DNA from 3 places in the Paenibacillus jiangxiensis genome. Region 1 is predicted to be linked to each of the others. Evidence: riboswitches for the same ligand, from Rfam matches in the RefSeq annotation. Region 1 holds a riboswitch; each other region holds the start of a gene.

The links. A riboswitch is a leader RNA that binds a small molecule or an ion and turns the genes downstream of it on or off. The one in region 1 is predicted to bind cobalamin.
Region 2: linked by a shared signal. The riboswitch ahead of nikB (nickel ABC transporter permease) and the one ahead of ACI1P2_RS05215 (FecCD family ABC transporter permease) in region 1 are both predicted to bind cobalamin.
Region 3: linked by a shared signal. The riboswitch ahead of ACI1P2_RS09845 ((2Fe-2S) ferredoxin domain-containing protein) and the one ahead of ACI1P2_RS05215 (FecCD family ABC transporter permease) in region 1 are both predicted to bind cobalamin.

The regions. Positions count from the first base shown of each region.
Region 1 is NZ_JBJURI010000004.1:27,502-31,697, reverse strand. Features, by position in the region: gene ACI1P2_RS05225 (ABC transporter substrate-binding protein) at 1-39, opposite strand, end outside; gene ACI1P2_RS05220 (ABC transporter ATP-binding protein) at 32-853, opposite strand; gene ACI1P2_RS05215 (FecCD family ABC transporter permease) at 850-1,935, opposite strand; cobalamin riboswitch at 2,159-2,361, opposite strand; gene ACI1P2_RS05210 (RraA family protein) at 2,564-3,196, opposite strand; gene ACI1P2_RS05205 (LLM class flavin-dependent oxidoreductase) at 3,216-4,196, opposite strand, start outside.
Region 2 is NZ_JBJURI010000018.1:80,145-84,340, forward strand. Features, by position in the region: gene pdxR (MocR-like pyridoxine biosynthesis transcription factor PdxR) at 1-1,068, shown strand, start outside; cobalamin riboswitch at 1,430-1,600, shown strand; gene nikB (nickel ABC transporter permease) at 1,776-2,714, shown strand; gene nikC (nickel transporter permease) at 2,715-3,557, shown strand; gene ACI1P2_RS17775 (ABC transporter substrate-binding protein) at 3,574-4,196, shown strand, end outside.
Region 3 is NZ_JBJURI010000008.1:9,680-13,875, reverse strand. Features, by position in the region: gene ACI1P2_RS09860 (glycoside hydrolase family 30 protein) at 1-734, opposite strand, end outside; gene ACI1P2_RS09855 (hypothetical protein) at 890-1,090, shown strand; gene ACI1P2_RS09850 (TerC family protein) at 1,070-1,846, opposite strand; gene ACI1P2_RS09845 ((2Fe-2S) ferredoxin domain-containing protein) at 2,112-2,471, opposite strand; cobalamin riboswitch at 2,652-2,842, opposite strand; gene ACI1P2_RS09840 (acyltransferase) at 3,152-3,925, shown strand; gene ACI1P2_RS09835 (hypothetical protein) at 3,934-4,196, shown strand, end outside.

The DNA of each region.
Region 1 (4,196 bases):
AACCATGCACAGTCTGAATAATCTATTAAACTTAATCATGGCTTCCTCCGCTTGTCCAATCATTTGGACTGATATTTTCCATTTCACTCATCTCTGGCAGAAATGTTATGGATGGTTTGCCTGTCATTGGATGCCTGACGACTTCAGTCGCTACTTCAAAAATGGCAAACAGCAGCCTGGGCGTGAGGATTTCCTCCGGTGTCCCGGTTACAATCACCTTACCATCCTTCATGACAACCAGGCGGTCACAGTAGCAGGCCGCGATGTTGAGATCATGCAGAGCCGCCAATGAAGTGATGTTAAGCCCTTTTACCAGATCCATGATTTGCAGCTGATGCTTGATATCCAGATGATTGGTAGGCTCGTCCAGGATGAGAAATTTGGCCTGTTGTGCAAGCGCCCGCGCGATAAAAACACGCTGCTTTTCTCCACCCGATAGGGTTGAGAAGCTGCGGCCCGCGTCCTGCAGTAATCCGACACGTTCCAGCGCCTGCTCCACCAGCCTCAGATCCTCCCCGCTATCCGGCTGATACCACTTTTTATGAGGATTACGCCCCATCATGACCATGTCCTTGACGGAGAAATCGAAGGCGACCGGCGCTTCCTGGCTGACTACTGCGATCTGCCGGGCTGTCTCTTTATGCGATATGGAATGCAAATTCTGTCCGTCAATCGAAATCCGGCCGGAATCGGGCTGCAGGACACGGTAAATATTTTTCAGAAGAGTTGATTTCCCGCTGCCGTTTGGCCCAATCAGCCCGACAAGCTCGCCCTTCCGTACATGCAGCAAAACTGAATCAATCAGTTGTTTATCCTGCACACTGTAGGAGACTTCTTCAACCGACACATTCATTTACCGTCCCCCCCACCAAATGAGTATGTACTTCTGCGCAGCAGCCAGATGAAGAACGGCCCTCCGCATAAGGCTGTAACGATACCAATCGGCAGCTCCTCCGGTGCCAGCACAAGCCGTGCGGCCACATCAGCCCAGATCATGAATATCGCGCCAAACAGCATGCTTAACGGCAGTACCCGGCGGTGATCTGAACCGGTCATCATCCTCGCGATGTGTGGAATCATCAACCCGACGAAGCCGATAGAACCGCTTACAGAGACAATCGTGCCTGTCACCAGGGCTGCAATAACGACGAGTAAAATACGAAAAGCGGCAATGTTGACTCCCAACGTCACTGCCGCCTCCTCCCCCATCAGCAGGGAATTCAGCGAACGGTGCAGGGACAATAGCAGTGCAGCTCCCACAGCAACGATAAGGGCCGGGACGGTCAGATGCTCCCATTTCGCACCGGTCAGACTGCCCATCATCCAGTACATTGCGGAGCGGATACCGTCCGCATGGGGGGCCAATGTAACGATAAAGTTGGTGGCGGCTGACAGCATCATGGAAGTGACAATACCGGACAGCAGCAATCTCGTTGTTGAAATCTCTCCACCGACCTTGGCCAGTACGAACACGAGCACCATAGCAAGCAGTGAGCCTGCAAATGCAGAAAGAGGCAACGCGTATATCCCGAGAAAGCGGAAGGCGCCGAAAATAATCACAAGCACCGCCGCTGTGGATGCTCCTGAAGAAACGCCCAGGATGTAGGGATCAGCCAGCGAGTTTCGTGTCAGTGCTTGAATAGCGGCTCCTGCAACAGCCAATCCGGCTCCAATGACAGCGCCCAGCAGAACTCTGGGGAATCGGATATTCCACACAATATGCTCCTGCGCTTTCGTCCACGATCCATCCATCCAGCTATCCAGGAGAGGAAGATGGGAAAAGGCGATGTTCCACACCTGTACAGGATGAATCTGTACGGGTCCAAGCATAACAGCGATGGTAATGGAAGCGGTCAGAACAACCGTCCATGCGAACAAATGAACCACAAACCATGCCGGTTTAGCCCCGAGTCCTCCATTTTGTTGTTCGTTCATTGAACTCCTTTCCTTCCTTTGTGCTAAAAAGGAGATTATAAGAATGCACAGCAAAAAAGCACCCTCAAGTTTATGAGAGTGCCTGTACTGGATCAGTGAAAAGCGCAGGGCCGTTTCCAGCCTGCCAGTTTCATCACCTTGCCAGGAAATGAAAGCAGCAGTAAGAAAAGCCCGACGACATCATCGTGAACCGTGCCGGCCACCCCCTATCCGCGTAGGTTTGTGACAATACAAGAAGCAGGCAGGTCTCCTGACTTGCGGATCTTCGCCGTCTGCGGTCTTCCCATCGAACAACGACAGTGACCATGAACTTGCAGACCGGCTCCTCGCTTACAGTGGCGGGACCGTGCCGGATTTGCACCGGCTTCCCTTTTAAGACAAGGCTGCGTTTTCACACACCTCGTCACCTGCTCTTTTAAAATATAATATAAAAAATCAATATAATGGTAGCATGTATAGAAGCGGTTGTCCATTGAAGTGCGGCACTTTCTTTGCCTCAAATCAATTGACTTTTGTAATGAGAGCGGCTTCTGCAATCATGGGCAAAACAAGAAGCCTTCCTTCGGAACGGCTGCTCGCGCCTCATTTCCAAGAAAGGCTTTCTTATAATCTGTATAGGATATATGGATTAACCGGGATTCGGAATGGTTCCAAGCACTTTGTCCAAATAAAGTCTGGCTGAAGCTTGGTCTCCACAAATAGCCAAACTTCGTTCTTCATCCTGGTTCAGCTTGTTTCTGGCTGCCTTTGCCACAGCTTGAGCCTGCTCCTCAGGAACCGCAACTACGCCATCGATATCCCCGATAATCCAGTCCCCTGGCCGGATGCTAACCCCTCCTGCAGAGACCGGGATATTGGTATGCCCACCTCCGTATTTATTGCCTGAGGCGATCGTTGCTCCTTTGCTGAAGACAGGGAAATTCAAGCTGCGGATCCCTTCAATATCCCGAATGACACCGTCAACCACCAATCCCTGAAGCTGGAAGGTCTGAGCGAGTCCCACGACGAAATCTCCCGCGACAGCGCGGCGTGTGTCCCCCTGTGCGGCGATGACAAGAATATCTCCCGGCCGGGCCTCCCGAATCCCCCGCAGAACGGCGAGATTGTCCCCGGCAGGAATACTTACCGTAAATGCCCTCCCGGCGATCTTGTGCTGATGATCGATGGGTTTGATGGCATAATCCAGATTCGTCAATCCACCCAGGACATCCGAAATGCATGTCGTCGGCAATCCTTGAAAAATGTTATCGATATCGGACATTTTCTTCTCTCCTAATATTTTATGAGGTGGACACGGTTGAATGACGGTTCGCGGGCACAGGTAAACCGAGATGCTCCCGCAGCGTGCTCCCTTCGTATTCGGTCCGGAACAGTCCGCGGTTCTGCAGCTCAGGAATGACCCCGTCAACAAAATCATCAAATCCGCCCGGCATATAAGGAGGCATAATATTGAAGCCGTCAGCCGCATAACCTTCGAACCACTGCTGAATATGGTCAGCCAATTGAATTGGCGTCCCAACCACGATCCGGTGTCCGCGTGCTCCCGCTACCTCACGGAACAATTGACGCAAGGTCAGCCCCTTGTCCCTGGCAAGCTTCATCAGCAGCTGAGGCCTGCTCTTGCGGCCGCTCGACTCCGGGATATCCGGAACGGGATCATCCAGGGAGTAACCGCGCAGATCATATTCAAAGCGTTCCTCCAAAGTATCATAGGCCCGGGAATCATCAATAAAGCTTTGCAATTCCTCGTATCTCTCCCTGGCCTCCTTCTCCGTTGCTCCAATGACAGGGAACAACCCGGGAAGAATATGAAGATGCTCCGGCAACCGGCCATATTTCGGAAGCAATTCTTTCAAGCTGCTATAGAAATTCTGTGCATCCTCATAGCTCTGCTGCGCAGTAAATACCACCTCTCCAATCAGTGCGGCCAATTCCTGACCGGGGCCGGATGAACCCGCCTGAATGATGACAGGATGACCTTGCGGACTCTGGCTTACATTGAGCGGACCCTTGACGGAGAAATACTTGCCCTTATGATTCAGCTCATGTACTTTGCGCTTGTCGATGTATTCCCCGGTCTCCTTGTTTACAATGTATGGGTCCTGTTCCCAGCTGTCCCACAGTCCTTTCACAACCTCTACGAATTCAGCTGCGCGCTCATACCGCAGGCTGTGCTCCAGGTGGTCTTGTGCGGAGAAATTGCGGGCCGCTTCCTGCGTGGACGTGGTCACCACGTTCCATGCTGCCCGGCCGTCGCTCAG
Region 2 (4,196 bases), on a different contig from region 1:
CATTTTCCGCGCAGGCTATGGAGTAAATATGTACGGGAAATCATGAGCTATGAAATGGACCACATTTTTGATTATGGCGATTGCCGGGGCAATAAAGCGTTGAGGGAAGCTATAACACGTTATGTGTACCGTGCCAAGGGTATCCGCTGCAGCCCGGATGATATCCTCATCACTTCAGGCACCTCGAACAGCATACTGCTGCTTGCCTCCTCTTTCTCCGGTCAATTTCAAACGGTTTATATTGAAGATCCAACGATTGGGTTTACCGGCGATATTTTTGGGCGGTTAAACTATGATATTCATCCCGTTTCAGTGGATCGTGAAGGGCTGGTGATAAATGATATCCCTCCTACGGCCCCCCAGGGATTCATCATTATCACACCTTCCCACCAATTCCCGACAGGCAGTGTTCTTTCCCTGCAACGCAGGCAAGAAGCTGTAGAACTCGCCGAAAGGACGGGACATTATATTGTGGAAGACGATTATGACAGCGAATTTCGCTATCAGGGGAACCCTGTTCCGCCCCTGCAGACGCTGGCCCCCTCGCGGGTGATTTATGCCGGCACGTTCAGCAAAACCTTGTCACCGGCGCTGCGGATCGGCTTTCTGATCGTGCCGCCAGCCATCATGGATCAGGTGCTGCAAACGAAGTGCGATATGAATTTGACTTCCTCCGGTTTTACCCAGTCAGCCCTGGCCCGCTTCATAAATGACGGCCATTTCGAAAGGCATATCCACAAAATGAAGGCACTCTATAGAAAGAAACGTATTTTTCTGGAAAAGAAGGTTCGTCAACTGTTTAAGGATGAAGTCCGGATTTTGGGGGATGAGGCTGGTATGCACGTACAGCTCGCATTTCCTCCCGGGGAATATGGGGATGCCGATTGGCGCCAGCTGGAATCGTACGGCGTGCAGATCGGCACCTTTGAAGACTATGCAAAAATCAAAGGCGCCTACCCAGGCAGGCTGGTTCTCGGCTATGGGAACTTGACGATGGAAGAGATTGACGAGGGTCTGCGCAGACTGCATCAATTTACCGAAACGGTCAAGCTTGGGTTAAAAGGCTGAAAGAAGCAGAAAAGCTTTGCCCATTCCATGCACGCCCGTTATACTGAAGGAGCATGCCAAGAGGATGCGCAGTGTTATGTAATGCAAGCATGCTGATCATGGCTTCATTTATTATCAACAATCATATATGGAACTGGGTGCCCCATCTACAAGTGAGTGTTCAAAAAGTCAGGTTTTTAGCACCGAGAAGGTTGAATGAAGCTAGGGACTGAGGAGCGGAGCGTACGTTGGGTACGTGAGCACCTGAAATGTTTCCGCAGGAAACATACTTCGGAAGCATCCGCTTAGTCCCGGCTGAATTCAAGATTCGATGTCGAGTCCGCTTCCTGACTTACTTCGTGATCAAAAGATGACTTTTTGAACCCCCTCTACAAGGATGGCTGCTTAAAAGGGAAGTCCGGTGCAATACCGGCGCGGTCCCGCCACTGTAACAGAGGAGTCGCAGCAAGTGTCACTGGGTTATAACCCGGGAAGGCCGCTGCAAGGATGATGATTCTGGAGCCAGGAGACCTGCCCGTTCAACAACACGGCAATGCCTACGGGAGATAGGAAGGTGTTACAAGAGTCCGATTTTCATTGAAAATCAGTCTATTTGGAGCGACTTTTTTCCGTTTTTATGCGGGAGAAGTCGCTCTTTTTGCTTGTATATTTTCAACATGCTGTTATGCAGCAGTATTTACTACCCTCAGGAAAGGACGGCGAATGGCGTGAGCCGATATATTGTCCAAAGATTGCTCCAACTGGCCGCCGTGCTGCTGGGCATTTCGTTCCTGACCTTCCTGCTCACCTACCTGTCGCCGGGTGACCCTGCACGATTGATGCTGATGTCTACAGGAGTTACTCCCTCAGAGGAACTGGTCGCACAGGTGCGGACGGAGCTGGGGCTGGACGAGCCTTTCCTTGTTCGGTATGGCTCATGGGTCCTGCATGCGCTGACCGGTGATTTTGGCATGTCCTATAAATACGGATATCCGGTGACAGAGGTCCTGCTGTCCAGAATGCCTGCTACGCTGGAACTTGCCGGTGCCGCTCTGCTGCTGGTGGTGCTGATCTCCTTTCCGCTGGGAATGACAGCTGCAAAGCAGCCGAATCGTGCGAAGGACTATTTCATCCGTGTGTTTTCCTTTGCAGGGCTGTCCATGCCGAGCTTCTGGCTGGGACTGCTGCTAATGCTGCTCTTCGCAGTCAGGCTGCAGCTGCTGCCGGTCATGGGACGGTCAGGAGTCCGCAGCCTGATCCTCCCGGCCTGCACGCTGGCTGTGCCGTTGATTGCGCAGTATAGCGGGCAGATTCGCACGGTGCTGCTGGAGGAAATGTCCCAGGATTATGTGATCGGGGCCAGGGCGCGTGGTGTGCGGGAGGGCACGGTCATGCTGCGGTATGTTCTGCCGAATGCGCTGCTGCCGCTAATGACGCTGCTTGGGATGTCTGCAGGCGCTTTACTTGGCGGCGCAGCGATCATAGAGAGTGTGTTCGGCTGGCCGGGCGTGGGTCAGCTGGCGCTGGAGGCGATCATCGCACGCGATTATCCGCTGATTCAGGGTTATGTCATCTGGATGGCCGTCATCTATGTATCTATTAACTTGGTCGTGGACGTTTGGACTCATATACGGGACCCGCGGCTTAGACTTGGAGAGGACGTGTAGATGAGAATGCTGATACAACAGCTGGCACAGTTATGGATACAGCAGCGGCTATTCTCCATCTGGTTTGGACTGGCCGGACTATGGCTGATGCTGGCGATATTCGCCCCTTTATTGGCTCCACATGATCCCCTTGCAACGGACTTCACGAAGGTGCTGCAGCCGCCGGACAGGCAGTACCCCTTGGGAACGGATCAACTGGGACGCTGTGTGCTGTCACGGGTGCTGTACGGAGCAAGGACCTCCTTGCTCATGACCTTCGTTTTAGTCGTGGTTGTTGCTGCGATTGGCGTGACGATTGGCGTACTGGCAGGTTATGCGGGCAAATGGGTGGATAGCGTGTTTATGCGGCTCGCGGACACACTGATGGCGTTTCCGGGAATTATTTTTGCCATTGCGGTTGCGGGCATGCTTGGTCCCGGTCTGATTCACACCGTAGTGGCACTCTCCGTCGTGTGGTGGGCCAAATATGCCCGCATGGTGCGCAGTCTGGTCATTCAGCATAAGCAAAAGGAATATATCACTGCCGCTGCGCTCGGCGGGGCACGCCCTGTCCGTATTCTGGCGCGCTATATCCTGCCCAATGTGCTGCCGCCGCTAATCGTTATGGCAATGATGGATATCGGCGGCATGTTATTGTCCATCTCGGGTTTGTCCTTTCTCGGACTCGGCGCACAGCCGCCAGAGCCGGAGTGGGGAGCGCTGTTGAACGAAGGACGAAGATATATGCAGACCGCACCCTGGCTGCTGATTTATCCGGGTCTTGCTATTTTTTGCACGGTCATGATCTTTAATCTGCTGGGGGACAGCCTGCGTGACGTGCTTGATCCCAGACATAAGCGCTAGAATGGGAGGAGATATAATGAATAGGCGGAACAATGCTTATTACACGAATCGATTTGGAAGTATAACTGTATGGGTGTTCATGGTGCTGCTGCTGTCTGCATGTGGTGGAACAGCGGGCAATTCCGGCTCTGGCGGTGCAGAGAGTACACAAGCTGCTGGAGCTGCGGGTTCTGCTGCGGCAGGAAATGAAGCAACTGCGGGCAAGCACCTGAATGTGGCATTGTTCTGGTTAGGGACAAATCTTGATCCGGCAGAGGAATGGAACGGCTGGACGTTGACACGCGCGGCCATCGGTGAAACGCTCATCCAGTTCGATGAGAAGATGCAGATGGTTCCCAAGCTCGCAGATCGCTGGGAGCGATTGGATGATAAGACCTGGCTATTCCATATCCGCGAAGGGGTAACCTTCCACAATGGGCATCCGGTGACGGCAGAGGCAGTACAGAAGTCATTTGAACGCTCGCTGTCCCTGAACCCGCGAGGCAAGTCCACGGTTCCGATCGCTTCGATGAGCGCCGAAGGCCAGAACCTGACGATCCGAACCCGTGAACCGTACGCCTCCTTGCCGGGTAACATTGCCGAGCCTTTGTTTGTCATCGTAGACACGACTGCGGATACGTCTGCTTTTGCCCAAAAGCC
Region 3 (4,196 bases), on a different contig from region 1:
ACCGTGAAGGCATAGTCATCAAAGTCGGTCGTTCTTTTCTTGATCAGCTCTTCCCACGGATCGGGAGCATTGATCGTACCCAGCCATATTTCCGTGTTCAGCCCATGCTCTGCAAAAGCAGGGCCCAGATAATCGCGGATAAACTCCTTTAATTGCTCGCCAGTCCAGACACAGGACGGAAACTTCTGGTCTGCAATGACCTCATTTTGCACATGAATCTGGTGGATGGTAATGCCTTCTTCCTGATAAGCCTGCACAAATTTCACAAAATAGAGCGCATATGCTTGCAAAATATCCTTTTCCCAGCGGAGTGTTCCGTAATTATAGGCTCTGGGAGATTTCATCCACGTCGGCGGGCTCCATGGAGAGGCAAAAAGCTTCAGGTCCGGATTGAATTGCATCGCTTCTTTAATATATGGAATGAGATATTTACGATCCCGTTCAATGGAGAAATGCTCCATCGTCAGGTCGCCGTCCGTTTCGTTATGGCTGTACCATTCCAGTGCGTAATCACTTGCACCGATGGGCAGCCTGCAGATGCTGAACCGGTGCTCTCCCTCCGGATGGAACAGCGAGTGAAAGACCTGTCTGCGGTCTTCATCACTTAAATGCTGCAATGCCACGTATCCCAGTTCGTTGAAGCATCCTCCGAAACCGTCCACTTCCTGAAACAGTTCCCCGGTCAGCTCCAGATTGGTGGACACGCCCGGGGCTTCAGAGGCCTCTTTCTCCATCCATCTATGCTGCTGTGAAGTCGAAATCCAGCGGATATTTTTCTTTGTCATAACCTGTCCTCCCGGTTAGATCAAGTGGGCGCCGCTGCTATGTTAGCCCATTTCTTTTGTGGCTTTACAAGCATGGCGTCGTTCTTTAGCTTGATCTAATTTTAATGCAGAAGCCGGGAAAAACAGATGATCTAAACCGCGTGAAATTTGCCCAAATCCAAGGTGATTTCGTCGCATGGCAAGAAGCTTTGCTGCAAAAAAAATCCGCGCTGAACCAGCACGGATGTGAACTCATTATAACAGGGGCAATTTATTCTGCCAAACGCTTTACCGAAAGGTTGAATCTATGGCAGATCTGTCTGTGACTGTTTTTTATTCGATGGCGCAAACCATCCGAGAAGTGCTATCGCAACCAAGACACCATAAAAGACAAGGGTCCAGCCTGTACTATGCGGGAAATGATGATCCAACACACCAATATCTTCATGAGCCAGAGTAATCACGGCGAGTTTGACACCGACCCATGCCACAATTGCATAAGCCGTGGTCTCCAGTGCTGGCCGTTGAGCGAGCAGTTTTACAAACCATGTGGCCGCGAATTTGATCAGGACGAGCCCGGCGATTCCGCCAAGCAATACAACGATGAATTGTCCGCCGTCCATACCACCGAAATCCCCAAGCGGTGAATCGGGAAGCCCCAGTGCCAGAGCCACTGCAGCAAGAATGGAATCAATCGCAAAGGCGAGATCCGCAATAGCAATTTTTCCTACGGTTGGCCAAAAGCCTTTTCCTGCCGCATCTTTCTTTACGTCCTCGCGAATATTCTCGTTTTTCTTGCCGAAACGTGCTTTGATGATGTGCTTTAACCCCAGGTATAGCAGATAAGCAGCCCCGATCGCCTGTATTTGCCAGACGTTGGCAATAAACGATATCGCAAACAGTGCGACAAAGCGAAAAACAAAAGCCATAATGATCCCATAATTGATGGCTTTCTTCTTCTGGTCCTCCGGTAAATGCTTTGCGATAACCGCCAGCACCAGGGCATTATCCGCCGATAGCAAACCCTCCAATGCAATAAGAATCAGTAATGCCCATGCATACTCCAGCCAAATGGATTCCAACAGTACTTCTCCTCTCTTATTAAGAGTATGTTCATTACGACAAACTTCCCGCTTTAAACCTAAGTTTCGGTTAAAACAGAGGATTTTGATCCGGCTTTAGTTGTACCGTCATTCCCTTCCCTATTTACGCTGTCAAGTTATGGCTCGTTTCATTCATTAAATATATAAAAAAGAAGATATCATGCCCGAAGCTGAAACCGTGTCCCAGCCAACACAACAAACCCACCTTAAAGCGGCAGGTTTGTGTTGTTCATATTTTGTTACTTTACTGAAAACGCTCGAACCGGTAAGGCAGAAGATTGGCCGGCAGCTCCAGCAGCTTGTCCTGATCCCGCGAGGCGATCGCCCATTCCAGTAATTCATCATAAAGGTCTTCCTCTTTAATACCACCGAACCACACCGGACCATCCGGCGTCTGAATCGATACGACATTGGCAATATCGCAAGGACCAAGACAGCCGGTTACCGTCAGCTGGATGCTCTTAAGCAGCTTCTCTTCCTTCCATCTGCTCTTCAGCCTGTCGAGCGGGATGCCCGGTTTTCCCTTCTCTGTCCGACCACAGCAGCAGCCGTTGCAGATCATAACCTGGCCGAGCACTCTTCTTTTCGTTGCCACTTGCTCCATTCATATCCTCTCCCATGCACCGTGATCTCGCATAAGCCTCTCCGTGTCCGGCTTCATGTTGACCCAAAAAAGCCCTCAGACCGCAAAAGGCAGAGGGCAAGAGTACATAAGAGAACAGACCGCAGACCACATACGGGTCCCGATCTCCATATTATGTACACCGTTCCTTAACCGCGAAGGGCTGATGCGAACCTGCAGGCAGGTCTTCTGGCTCCCGGATCGGCGCCTGTCTTCCGTCTTCCCCAGTAATGCTGAGTGACATGTATGGAAGGAGGCTCCCCGGTTACAGCGGCGCGACCGCTAGGGATTTTCACCCTATTCCCTTTTAACCCCTGCCTTACGGCCGGGGCACCTGCGAGATGCTTCCATTATAACGGACCCGGGACAGAATGACGAGCATTTATACGGACTCACTGAACTGACTGTTGTACAGCTTTGCTCATCTCCTCCCTACAAAACAAATAGAATACGATATCGTTAAATACATTTTGTATCCTTACTTATGGTCAATCCAATTTTCAACTACTGGTTGTCAAGTCTTCGGCCTTTATTTTCGGTTGCATATCCATCTAGGTCTACAAAGAACCTTTCAGCAAATTTCCAGTAAATTCTTTCTTACATTTCAGAAAAATGCGTTTTAATGAAATGGCACTTAGAAACCGAAAGGACATGATTCGTGTATGAGCACTGCTAAGAAAGAAAAAGTCCCTGAGCTGCAGGTTGTCAGGGCATTTGCGATTATGGGAGTCATTATAGTCCATTCTACGTCGTCTGCCACACTGCAATTGACTGGATCTCACTATTATTTCTTCTATAACTTTCTGAACATCTTCCTGAAATTCGGAACATCCACGTTTATTGCGCTTAGCGCATTTGTGCTTTTTTACAACTATTTGGACCGGCCGCTCAGCAGCAGTTTGATCAAGCATTTTTATAAGCAAAGGCTGTTGTATATCCTGGTGCCGTATTTCGTTTTTTCTTTGATTTATTTCGGCCTGCTGCAGGCATCCGCTGGAGGCCCCGGCATGGATGCGGGAGAACTGATCCGCTCCTTCTTCACCAAGCTTGTTACCGGCAAGGCCTACACCCATCTGTACTTTGTATTTATAAATGCGCAGTTTTATCTGCTGTTCCCGCTGTTCCTGTGGCTGTTCAAAAGGTTTCGCAGATTGCGCAGCTGGACGGTTGTGATTGGCTTTGTGCTGCAGTGGGCTTTTGTGATCGCCAACAAGTATTACTTTCAGGTGGAGAACCGCGGCAGCTGGGTACTTTCTTACATGGCATATTACATGCTCGGCTCTGCGCTCGGCATCTACTATCCGAAAATCAAACAATGGCTCATTGTGCGCAAAGAACATGCTTCAGGAACACGAATCGCTGTCTGGGGCCTCCTCTGGACTCTATGGTTGGCGGTAGGGCTGGCCCATGTGTACATCTGGTATGAGACGGTCTGAACGGTGTTTTGTACAATTCGCTTCTTTACGAGCTGCTGTACAACATTTACGCTTCGCTAAGCGTACTTGTACTGCTGCAAATCGCCTCCGTGGTATACCATCAGGGGCGTTTCGCCCTTGGGCGCGGGCTGGCGCAGCTGGGCTCGGTTTCATTCGGCGTGTATTTGCTGCACCCACTCGTTCTGCTGCTGTACCGTCATTTCTCGCCGCAAACCGGCACGGCCTGGCTGCTCCATCTCTGGTATGCAGGCGGCTTCATACTGGCGCTGAC